3 regions of the Methylosinus sp. H3A genome follow, and region 2 is predicted to be linked to each of the others. Evidence: predicted binding sites of a transcription regulator. Region 2 holds the regulator's gene; each other region holds the start of a gene.
The links. The regulator LexA, encoded in region 2, represses DNA repair genes until DNA is damaged. The targets are predictions, from matches to a motif close to TGTTCNNNNTGTGTTCNG.
Positions count from the first base shown of each region.

Region 1: the regulator LexA is predicted to act here: its motif matches at 1,513-1,530, upstream of ssb (single-stranded DNA-binding protein).
Region 3: the regulator LexA is predicted to act here: its motif matches at 1,672-1,689, upstream of IY145_RS01485 (ImuA family protein).

Region 1 covers NZ_JADNQW010000005.1:4,084,775-4,088,050, forward strand. Annotated here, with positions in the region: gene IY145_RS21900 (YgiQ family radical SAM protein) at 1-718, shown strand, start outside; gene ssb (single-stranded DNA-binding protein) at 891-1,421, opposite strand; gene IY145_RS21910 (dicarboxylate/amino acid:cation symporter) at 1,564-2,886, opposite strand; gene IY145_RS21915 (energy transducer TonB) at 2,977-3,276, opposite strand, start outside.
Region 2 covers NZ_JADNQW010000005.1:2,562,803-2,566,078, reverse strand. Annotated here, with positions in the region: gene IY145_RS14955 (AsmA family protein) at 1-1,280, opposite strand, end outside; gene lexA (transcriptional repressor LexA) at 1,500-2,204, opposite strand; gene IY145_RS14945 (hypothetical protein) at 2,345-3,193, opposite strand.
Region 3 covers NZ_JADNQW010000003.1:122,488-125,763, forward strand. Annotated here, with positions in the region: gene IY145_RS01480 (Y-family DNA polymerase) at 1-968, opposite strand, end outside; gene IY145_RS01485 (ImuA family protein) at 883-1,635, opposite strand; gene IY145_RS01490 (ATP-dependent helicase) at 1,880-3,276, shown strand, end outside.

The DNA.
Region 1 (3,276 bases), 1.5 Mb from region 2:
TCGCAAGGCGCGCACTCTGCCGGGCGTCAAGAAGGTGATGGTCGCCTCGGGCGTGCGCTATGATCTCGCAGTGAAGAGTCCGGCCTATGTGCGCGAGCTCGTCGAGCATCATGTCGGCGGCTATCTCAAAATCGCGCCCGAGCATACGGAGAGCGGTCCGCTCGCCAAAATGATGAAGCCCGGCATCGGCTCCTATGATCGCTTCAAGCGACTGTTCGACGCCGCGGCGCAGGCGGCCAAGAAGCAATATTTCCTCATCCCCTATTTCATCGCCGCGCATCCGGGCACGAGCGACGAGGATATGATGAATCTGGCGCTGTGGCTGAAGAAGAACGGCTATCGCGCCGATCAGGTGCAGACCTATCTGCCCTCGCCCATGGCGCTGTCGACGGCCATGTATCACTCGGGCTTCAATCCGCTGAAGCCGGTGCGGCGCGGCGCGTCGGAGAAGGTCGACGCCGTGAAAGGCCTGCGCCAGCGCCGCCTGCACAAGGCCTTTCTGCGCTATCACGATCCCGAGAACTGGCCGGTGCTGCGCGAGGCGCTGAAAGCGATGGGCCGCGCCGATCTCATCGGCCCCGGCAAGCATCATCTCGTGCCGGGCTGGCAACCGGCGGGAACCGGCAAGGCCGGCGAAGGCCGCCGTACGGGCCAGACAGGCGCAAAGCCGCAGTCGCGGGAATTCCGGACGAATGGGCTGCGCTCGCGGAGCTCATAGAGATTTCGAGAGCCGGGAGCGCCTTCTCCCCGGCCCTCCCCCGCTTCGCGTCGCTGCGCGGGAGAGGGAGCAGACTCCGCCCCTCATCGAAGGCACGCGATCTACCTGCCGCCTCCCTCTCCCGCGTAGCGGCGGAGGGAGGGGGCCTCCAGAGCCCTATATCCGCGATGACTCAGAACGGAATGTCGTCGTCGAGCTGCTCCGACAGGCGTCCGCCGCCGGCCGGCGCGGGGGAGCGCTCCGCGGGCGGGCGCTCCATCGGCGAGGAGCGGCCGAAGCTGGAGCCGCCGCCGCCGCTGGACTGATAGGAGCCCCCGCCGCCCTCGTAATCGCCCTCGCCGCGGCCGCCGCCCTTGCTGTCGAGCAGCGTCAGCTCGCCGCGGAAGCGCTGCAGCACGACTTCGGTCGCCTTGCGCTGATTGCCGTCCTTGTCGGTATATTCGCGCGTCTGCAGCTGGCCCTCGAGATAGATCTTGGAACCCTTGCGGCAATATTGCTCGGCGATCTTCCCCAAATTCTCGTTGAAGATCGACACATTGTGCCATTCCGTGCGGTCCTTGCGCTCGCCGCTGTTGCGATCGCGCCAGGACTCCGTCGTCGCCACGGAGAAAGAGACGATGCGGTCGCCCGAAGGCAGTGTGCGCACTTCCGGGTCGCGGCCCAGATTGCCCACCAGGATGACCTTGTTGACGCTGCCCGCCATGACCCTCTCCGCTTTGATGATGCTCGCGGCACCTTAGTCCGAAACGCGCGGACGCGAAGGCGTTCCGCCGCCTTGTCCACAATTCGCGTGATGTTCTTTTTTTGTTCTTAGCATCCACGGCGGGCGGGCGCAATGCCCCGCCTCATTCCGTCGTGACCGCGGTTTCCACATCGCTGGGGTCGATGCGGCGCGAGAGGCCGGCGGCGAGCTTGTCATGATCGAGCTCGCCCTCCCACCAGGCGACGACGATGGCCGCGACGCCATTGCCGCAAATATTGGTGAGCGCACGGCATTCGCTCATGAATTTGTCGACGCCGATGACGATCGCCATGCCCGGCGCGAGACGCGGGTCGATGGAGGAGAGAGTCGCGCCCAGAGTGATGAAGCCCGCCCCCGTCACGCCAGAGGCGCCCTTGGACGTCAACATCGCCACGGAGAGAATGACGAATTGCTGCCCCGCCGAGAGCTCGACGCCGAGCGCCTGAGCGATGAACAGGCTCGTCAGCGTCATATAGATATTGGTGCCGTCGAGATTGAAGGAATAGCCGGTCGGCACGACGAGACCGACGACCGATTTCGAGCAGCCCAAGCGCTCGAGCTTCTCCATGAGCTGCGGCAGCGCGCTCTCCGACGAGGAGGTGCCGAGCACGATCAGCAATTCGTCGCGAATATAGGCGAGGAAGCGGAAAATGCTGAAGCCGACGAGATGAGCGACGAGTCCGAGCGCGACGACGACGAACAAAATGGAGGTGATATAGAAGGAGCCGACCAGCCAGGCGAGGCTCAGCAGCGACTGCGAGCCATATTTGCCGACCGTATAGCCCATAGCGCCGAAAGCGCCGAGCGGCGCCGCCTTCATCACGATCGCGATGACGCCGAACATGGCGTGGCCGGCCTCGTCGATGACGCCGCGCAGCGCCCTGCCCCGCTCGCCCAGAGCCATCAGCGCGAAGCCGAAGAGGATGGAGAACAGCAGCACTTGCAGAATATCGCCTCTGGCGAAGGCGCCGATGACGCTGTCGGGAATGACGCCGAGCACGAATTCGACCGAGCTGCGCTGCGCGGTCGGCTCGAGATATTTGGCGACGGCGGCGGCGTCCGCCTTGCCCGAAAAGCCTTCGCCGGGCCGCAGCAGATTGCCGACGAGAAGACCGAGCGCCAGAGCTATGGTCGAGACGAGTTCGAAATAGACGAGCGCCTTGACGCCGACGCGCCCGACCTTGGCGGCGCTCTCGAGATGGGCGATGCCGGAGACGATGGTGCAGAAGATGATCGGCGCGATCACCATTTTGATGAGATTGACGAAGCCCTTGCCCATCGCCTCCATCCAGGGGCTGACGGCGATGTCGGGCGCGAAGACGCCGAGAAGCGCCCCGATGACGATGGCGGCGAGAACTTGGACATAGAGCAGGCGGTAGAGCGGCTTGCGCGCCGGCTTCTCGTTCGATGCGGTCGTGGTCGTCAAGCAGCGTGTCCTCGTTCCTCGATCTTCCGTTCCTACCCCCCGGCGGAGACGAGGGCAATCGGGCGCCGCGCGAAGGGAAAGGTGGCGATCTCAGCGCATCGGGGGCGGCTCGTCGAAATTGACGTTCTGGTGTGCGGTCGCCCCGTCTCGGCTCGGAGGCCGCGGCACTCGCAATCCCGTCAGCAAGCGGTAGGTTTCTTCCGCCAGACGATCGCTCGGCGAGGAGACGATCTGCACATTTTCGATGCGCCCATCGGGCCGGATGCGATATTTGACGCTCACCCTGCCGCCTTCGCCCGGCCACGTCCCGATCTGGATGATCCGCGCCTGTATCACCCTCGCCACGCGCTCTGGATAGGAGTCGCGATCGCGCTGCGACGTCGCTCGGCG
Region 2 (3,276 bases):
AAGATCGCGCGACCCTTGACCGTGCCTTTATAGGCCTGCGCTTCGGCGAGCGCGAGCTCGAGGCGGCCGCCGCGCAGCAGCAGCGACAAGGCCGCATCCTCCATATTCAGCCGCAATATGCGGGCGCGCGTCGCCGAGAGGCGCAGATCGACATCGGCGTCCTGAATGTCCGGCAGGGAGAAAGCGTCGCGGCTCCACTGGCCGTCCGGGCCGGAGAGCCCCGGCAAATCGGCGATCATCGGCTTCAGCGACACGAAATTGCTGGCGAGGGTCGCATGGACGATCGGCTTGTCGCCCTCGTGGCGCAGCGCGAAAGACCCCTCGAATTCATTGTCATCGGCCGAGAACTTCAGATCGGTGAGCTGGAAATCGCGCAGGCCGACGCTCGCCTTGGCGGAGAGCTGCACATTCTCGAACGGGCCGGGCAGCGGCGCGCTCACTTTGGCGAGGCCGAGCGCATGGCGCAGCGAGGGCGACGAGCCGGTCAGGCGCCCCGTGTAGCGCGGCTTGGCGCCGAGCTGACCGAAGCCCTCCGCCTCCAGCCGCACGCTGTCCGAATCGAGCCTCACGGTGACAGGCGTCTGCTCGCCGCGCAGCAGCGCGCCGGGCTTGAGCACCCACAGCATGGCGCGCGGACGCTCGCCGCGCCAGGAGAAGGCGAGATCGAGCGTCGCCGGCGAGCCGACGGTGCGCCAGTCGAGCGTCGCGTCCAGATCGTCGAGCGTCTCCGCGCCGCCGGCATATTTGAGCCGCGCGACGCCGGAGACGATGGAGACGCCGCCGAGCCGCGCGCGATCCGCCTTTTCGGCCGCGGGCGTCGACGGCCGCGCCGCCGCGGCGCGCACGGCGGCGCCGGCGGAGCTCATCGGCTTGCGGTCGAGATCGACCTCGATCGAGGGGCGAATCAGCTCGACGTCGGCGATCTCGAGCCGGCCGGCGAGCAGTGGCAGGAGCAGCACATTGCCGTGCAGCCGCTCCGCCTCGATGGTGAGCGCGGCGGCCGGGTCGGCGAAGGCGATGCTGTCGATGGTGATATGCGGGCGCGGCAGCAGCGAGAAGGTCGAACGCCCCTTGGCGGCGATATAGAGCCCCGAGGAGGCGTTGAGCTGGCCTGAAATCTCCTCGAGCAGAGCGCTGGTGGAAAAGGTCCAGGGCGCGAGCGCCGCCCCGAGCGCCACCGCGGCGACGGCGCCCATCGCGATCAGCACACGGCGCGAGGGGCGAGCGAAACGCAAACGGCGGCCGACGGCCATGGGCTTCGATCCTTCGAGTTCGCGCATTGGGCCGGTCGAGTGAGACATTCCATCGTCCATGCAGAAAGAGGCGGGGCGGCCGCAAGGGCCGCGGGCGACGCAGCGCGCGCCCGAACGCGAGGCGCGATACGCTCGAGACACGCCTTATTCGCTTGTCCGCCGCGCGAAAAGGCCCGCGCGCGAGAAGCGCGCGAGGCCGGGAACATGGCCGCAAAGGGCGGCGAGATCGTGGCGGCGGGCCCGACCTCAGTATTTGCGCAGAAGGCTGACCAGCCGGCCCTGGATGCGCACGCGATCGGGCCCGAAAATGCGCGTCTCATAGGCGGGATTGGCGGCCTCGAGCGCTATTGAAGCGCCGCGCTTGCGCAAGCGCTTCAATGTCGCCTCCTCCTCGTCGATGAGGGCGACGACGATATCGCCGGTGTCGGCGGTGTCCTGCTTCTTCACCACGACGACGTCGCCGTCGAGAATGCCGGCCTCGATCATCGAATCGCCGCGCACCTCGAGCGCGAAATGCTCGCCGCCGCCGAGCATGTCCGGCGGCAGATTGATCGTGTGGCTACGGCTCTGCAGCGCGGAGATGGGCGTGCCGGCGGCGATGCGGCCCATGACCGGGATAGCCACCTGCTGGTCCGACTCCGGCTCGCCGGCCGGGACGGGCCGCACGCGGCCGAGCGCGCCCTCTATGACCGAGGGCGAGAATTTGCCGCCGCGCGCGGCGACGCGGGGCGTCGCCGATTCGGGCAGGCGCAACACCTCGAGCGCGCGGGCGCGATTGGGCAGACGGCGGATGAAGCCGCGCTCCTCGAGCGCGAGAATGAGCCTGTGAATGCCGGATTTGGAGCGCAGATCGAGTGCGTCCTTCATCTCGTCGAAGGAGGGCGGCACGCCGGTCTCCTTCAGGCGCTCATGAATGAAGCGCAGCAGATCGCTCTGTTTCTTGGTCAGCATAGGAGAACCCCCGGCGCCGCCCGGCCTGCGGCGCGCTTCCACTCGGCGCGCATATGATGGCGCGCCTTCATAAACAAATCATGAACAGGAGGATAGGCGTTCTCGGTGCGTTCTGCAAGCCGACGGACGACATTTTGCGTCTATGGGACGCATCGATCCGCTTCAACCGCAGCGATGCTTGTTGTTACAGATCGCCATTCTCTTTGGTCATCGTCATTAGTTTTAGCACTATTCGTATTATCGCTACTTTCATTACCTCTATTTTTTGCTGTCTTCAGAAAATATACTCGCCCGTCCGACACGTGGGGAGCAGGTCCGAATGGACCGATGGCGAAACCGTTTTTATATTCCTGGATGTAGACACCGCCATTTGCATAAGAACAAAACCAATTTAGCCACCCTATCCACTGCCATCCCTTCTCATCAGCATCCCAATGCCTCGCAACCCCGTAAAATGGCGGCAGCTTTCCTTTTGGAGGCTTGAACCTCTTCTTTAGCCACTCCAGGTCAGCGTAATGGTCCCGATTTCCCCAATCAGCATCACTTTCTTGCTTTGCTATCTTAAGATCTGGCCTCAGTATGTATAAATACGAAGCATCCCACAAAACAATCGCCTGCTCGTGAGCATATGTTATTACTTTTTGAACCTCGTACGGACGACCTATACTTTCACCCAACTCAATATCAGGAGGCTCTCGCACGCGAAAGACAGCGTAGATAGAACTCTTTCTTTCATATTCCAGATATACATAAGTCACAATCAACGCAGTAAGTGGAATTATTCCGATAATTACACAACTAGGCCGTCGCAGCTTCATTGCCATTAGAGCACATACGGCAAACGCTGCTACAGCTAACACAGAAGCAACAATTATTCCCTTTCCAAAACTCGTCCACCATGCCAATCCGGCTACGACAGCCGATAACGGAATGATAGCTCCCCAGTCGCGGATCTGCCCCAACACTTCAACGATTCGTTCATTCTGCATTTGGTGATCATACAACAACCCATCTCAGCATCCAAAAGCGATCGCGGTCTCTTCCTTCGGCAAGGCGCCAACCACCGTCCAGA
Region 3 (3,276 bases), on a different contig from region 2:
GTGTCGATCTTGTCGGTCAGCAGCCGCGTGAGGCGCTTCACGTCGCGCACCGGGATGGCGACCCCGATACGGACCGCCTGCACGCGATCGTCGACCCGGTGACAAATGAGGTCGAGGCGCTTGGCGCCCAGCCCCTTGGCCTCCAGTCCGGCGCAGAGCTGGACGACCAGCTCGCCGATATGGCGGGCGATGGTCTCGGCCGCGCCGATGGGCTCCGCGAAATTGCGCTTCACCTCGATCAGCTCGTCGGGTCGGATCGGCTCGATCGGCTCGCTGAGAATCCCGAGGGTCTGGTCTAGGCGGCGGCCGAGCTGCGGACCGAAGCGCAGCGTGAGCGGCGCGCGCGGCTGCGCGAGGAGATCGCCGATCCGCTCGAAGCCGAGAACATGGAGCGCCGCAACCATGTCGGCAGGCAGGCGAAGCGCGGCGAGCGGGAGGCCCGTCAGCACGGAACCCACATGGCCGCGCGGCGCGATCAGCACAGGCCGCGCGGCGTAGCGAGCCAAGGCGTGCGCCGCGCCCCAGCTGTCGGCGATCGCCGCACGCGCACGCACGCCGGACGAGGAGAGCCTGTCGATCAGGCCGGCGAGCATGGCTTCTTCGCCGCCGTGGAGATGATCGGCTCCGGTGGAGTCGATCACCAAGCCGTCCGGGGGATCGGCGGCGACGATCGGCGCGTAGCGTCGGAGCGCCCATAGCGCGAGACGGTCGAGGCCCTGGGCGTCGGCCGCGGCGTCGTGATCTCGAACGACGAGACCCTGCACGAGAATCCGCGCCTTGGCGGCTGGCATTCCGACGCGCGCGCCCGCAGCCATGGCCGCCGCGTCCGCGGCCCGCACCACCTGTCTCCTCCCGTCGTGACCGATCAGGACGAGCGGCGTCTCAGCCGGCGGCGCCGCGTCGCCAGCCTGCCGTCGAAGCCGGTCCGTGGGCCAGCTCGGCAGGAACAGCGAGACGACCCGAACCATCACACGCCTCCACTTCGAAATCCGCGCTTTCACCGGCGCGGACGCGGATCAGCTCCAGGAGCCAGCGGTGGCGGCCGACGCCGGGAACCGGCAGAGCGGCCGAGGGCGTGACCGAGACGCGCCATCTGGTCGCCGCGGCAGTCGGCTGACCGAAGTCGACCGCTTCGGATTGCCGGCGCCAGCGCCGCAACGCGAGTCCGATCGAGCCGCTTCCCTCGGCGCAGAGCTGGAGACGCCGGGACGCGGTCATGTCGAGACGCGCGACTTCTCCGACGACCGCGCCGAGACCGCCGTGCCGCAAGCCTTCCTCGACACATGCGAGCACTGTCTTGTCATTGCCGGCCTCGACATAGATCACGCGATCGGGCGCCAAGCCCGCTTGCGCGAGGGCCGGGGCGAAAAGGTCGGATCGCGTTATGACCCAGAGAACCTTGCCTTTCGTGCGGGTCGCGATCCCGGCGGCGAACAGCGCCGCGGCCGCGCCGTCCACTGCGCCATTGCCGCCGCCAGCGATCTCATGGAGCGCGCCGAGGGGGAGACCACCGCCCGGAAGGCGCGCGTCGATGTCGGCGATTCCGAACGGAAGGACCGATTTGACGCGCCGCGCCCGGCCTTCGATCTTCTCGATCTGCGCGCGCAACGACTCTATGGCGGGCTCGTGCCGCAATCGCCTTCTCGACCTCTGGGTGTGGGTTCAACGTCATGTTCTCTAAATGTTCTCCCCTTCGAGGTCGGGAGTCAAGAGGACGGGGTTGCGGATATTTCTCTGCGAGGAAGGCCGCGCGAACGCTTCGTGGCGCCTCGAGCAATTTCGAGGGGCCGCAGCTTCGATTTTCGTGATACGCCGCCATTGCGAACAAAACAAGAATCATGGTTCAGTCCGCTGGCCCGCTCACCCTGCCGATTCGCCCATGACCGCCGTCGCCTATCTCGAAAAGCTCAACGCCGAACAGCGCCGCGCCGTCGAGCACGGCCTTGCTGACGGCTCGTCGGCCTCCGCCGGCGGCCCGCTGCTCATCATCGCGGGCGCAGGCTCCGGAAAGACGAACACGCTCGCCCATCGGGTCGCGCATCTCATCGTCCGGGGAGCCGATCCGCAGCGCATGTTGCTGATGACCTTCTCCCGCCGCGCCGCCGCCGAGATGACGCGGCGGGTCGAACGCATTTGCGCCGAGGCGCTGGGCGCCACAGGCGGCGGCGATGTCCTCGTCTGGGCCGGCACGTTTCACGCGATCGGCGCGAGGCTGCTGCGCGAATATGCCGGCGCCATCGGGCTCGATCCCGCCTTCACCATTCATGATCGCGAAGATTCCGCCGATCTGATGAATCTCCTCCGCCACGAGCTCGGATTCTCGAAGACCGAGAGCCGCTTCCCTGCCAAAGGCACATGCCTTTCGATCTACTCCCGCGCCGTGAACGCCGAAATCCCGCTCGAGCAGGCGCTGCTCGGCGCCTTCCCTTGGTGCGCCCGCTGGCATGACGAGCTGCGCCGCATATTCGCCGCCTATGTCGAGGCGAAGCAGGCGCAGAATGTGCTCGATTACGATGATCTCCTGCTCTATTGGGCGCAGATGATGCAGGACGAAGCCCTCGCAGACGAGATCGGCGGCCGCTTCGATCACATTCTCGTCGACGAATATCAGGACACCAATCGCCTCCAGGCCTCCATCCTGCTCGCCTTGAAGCCCAAGGGCCAGGGGCTCACCGTCGTCGGCGACGATGCGCAATCCATCTACTCCTTCCGCGCCGCCACTGTGCGCAACATTCTGGAATTTCCGAAGAGCTTCACGCCGCGGGCGGAAATCGTCACGCTCGACCGCAATTATCGCTCGACCGAGCCGATTCTCGCCGCGGCCAACGCGGTCATCTCGCTCGCCGCCGAGCGCTACGCCAAGAACCTCTGGACCGAGCGCCGTTCCTCGGAGCGGCCGCAGCTCGTCGCCGTGCGCGACGAGAGCGATCAGGCGCGTTTCATCGCCGAGCGTGTGCTCGAGGCGCGCGAAGCCGGCATGACGCTGAAGCAGCAGGCGACTCTGTTCCGCGCCTCGCATCACAGCGCAATGTTGGAGCTGGAGCTCGCGCGCCGCAACATTCCCTTCGTGAAGTTCGGCGGGCTGAAGTTCCTCGACAGCTCCCATGTGAAGGATGTTCTCGCTTTGCTGCGCTTCGCGCAGAATCCGCGCGATCGCGTCGCCGGCTTTCGCATTCTGCAAATCCTGCCCGGCGTCGGCCCCTCCTCCGCGCAGAAAATTCTCGATTTCCTCATCGAGCGCCCGGACCCGCTCGCCTGCCTCGCCGAGGCGCCGTC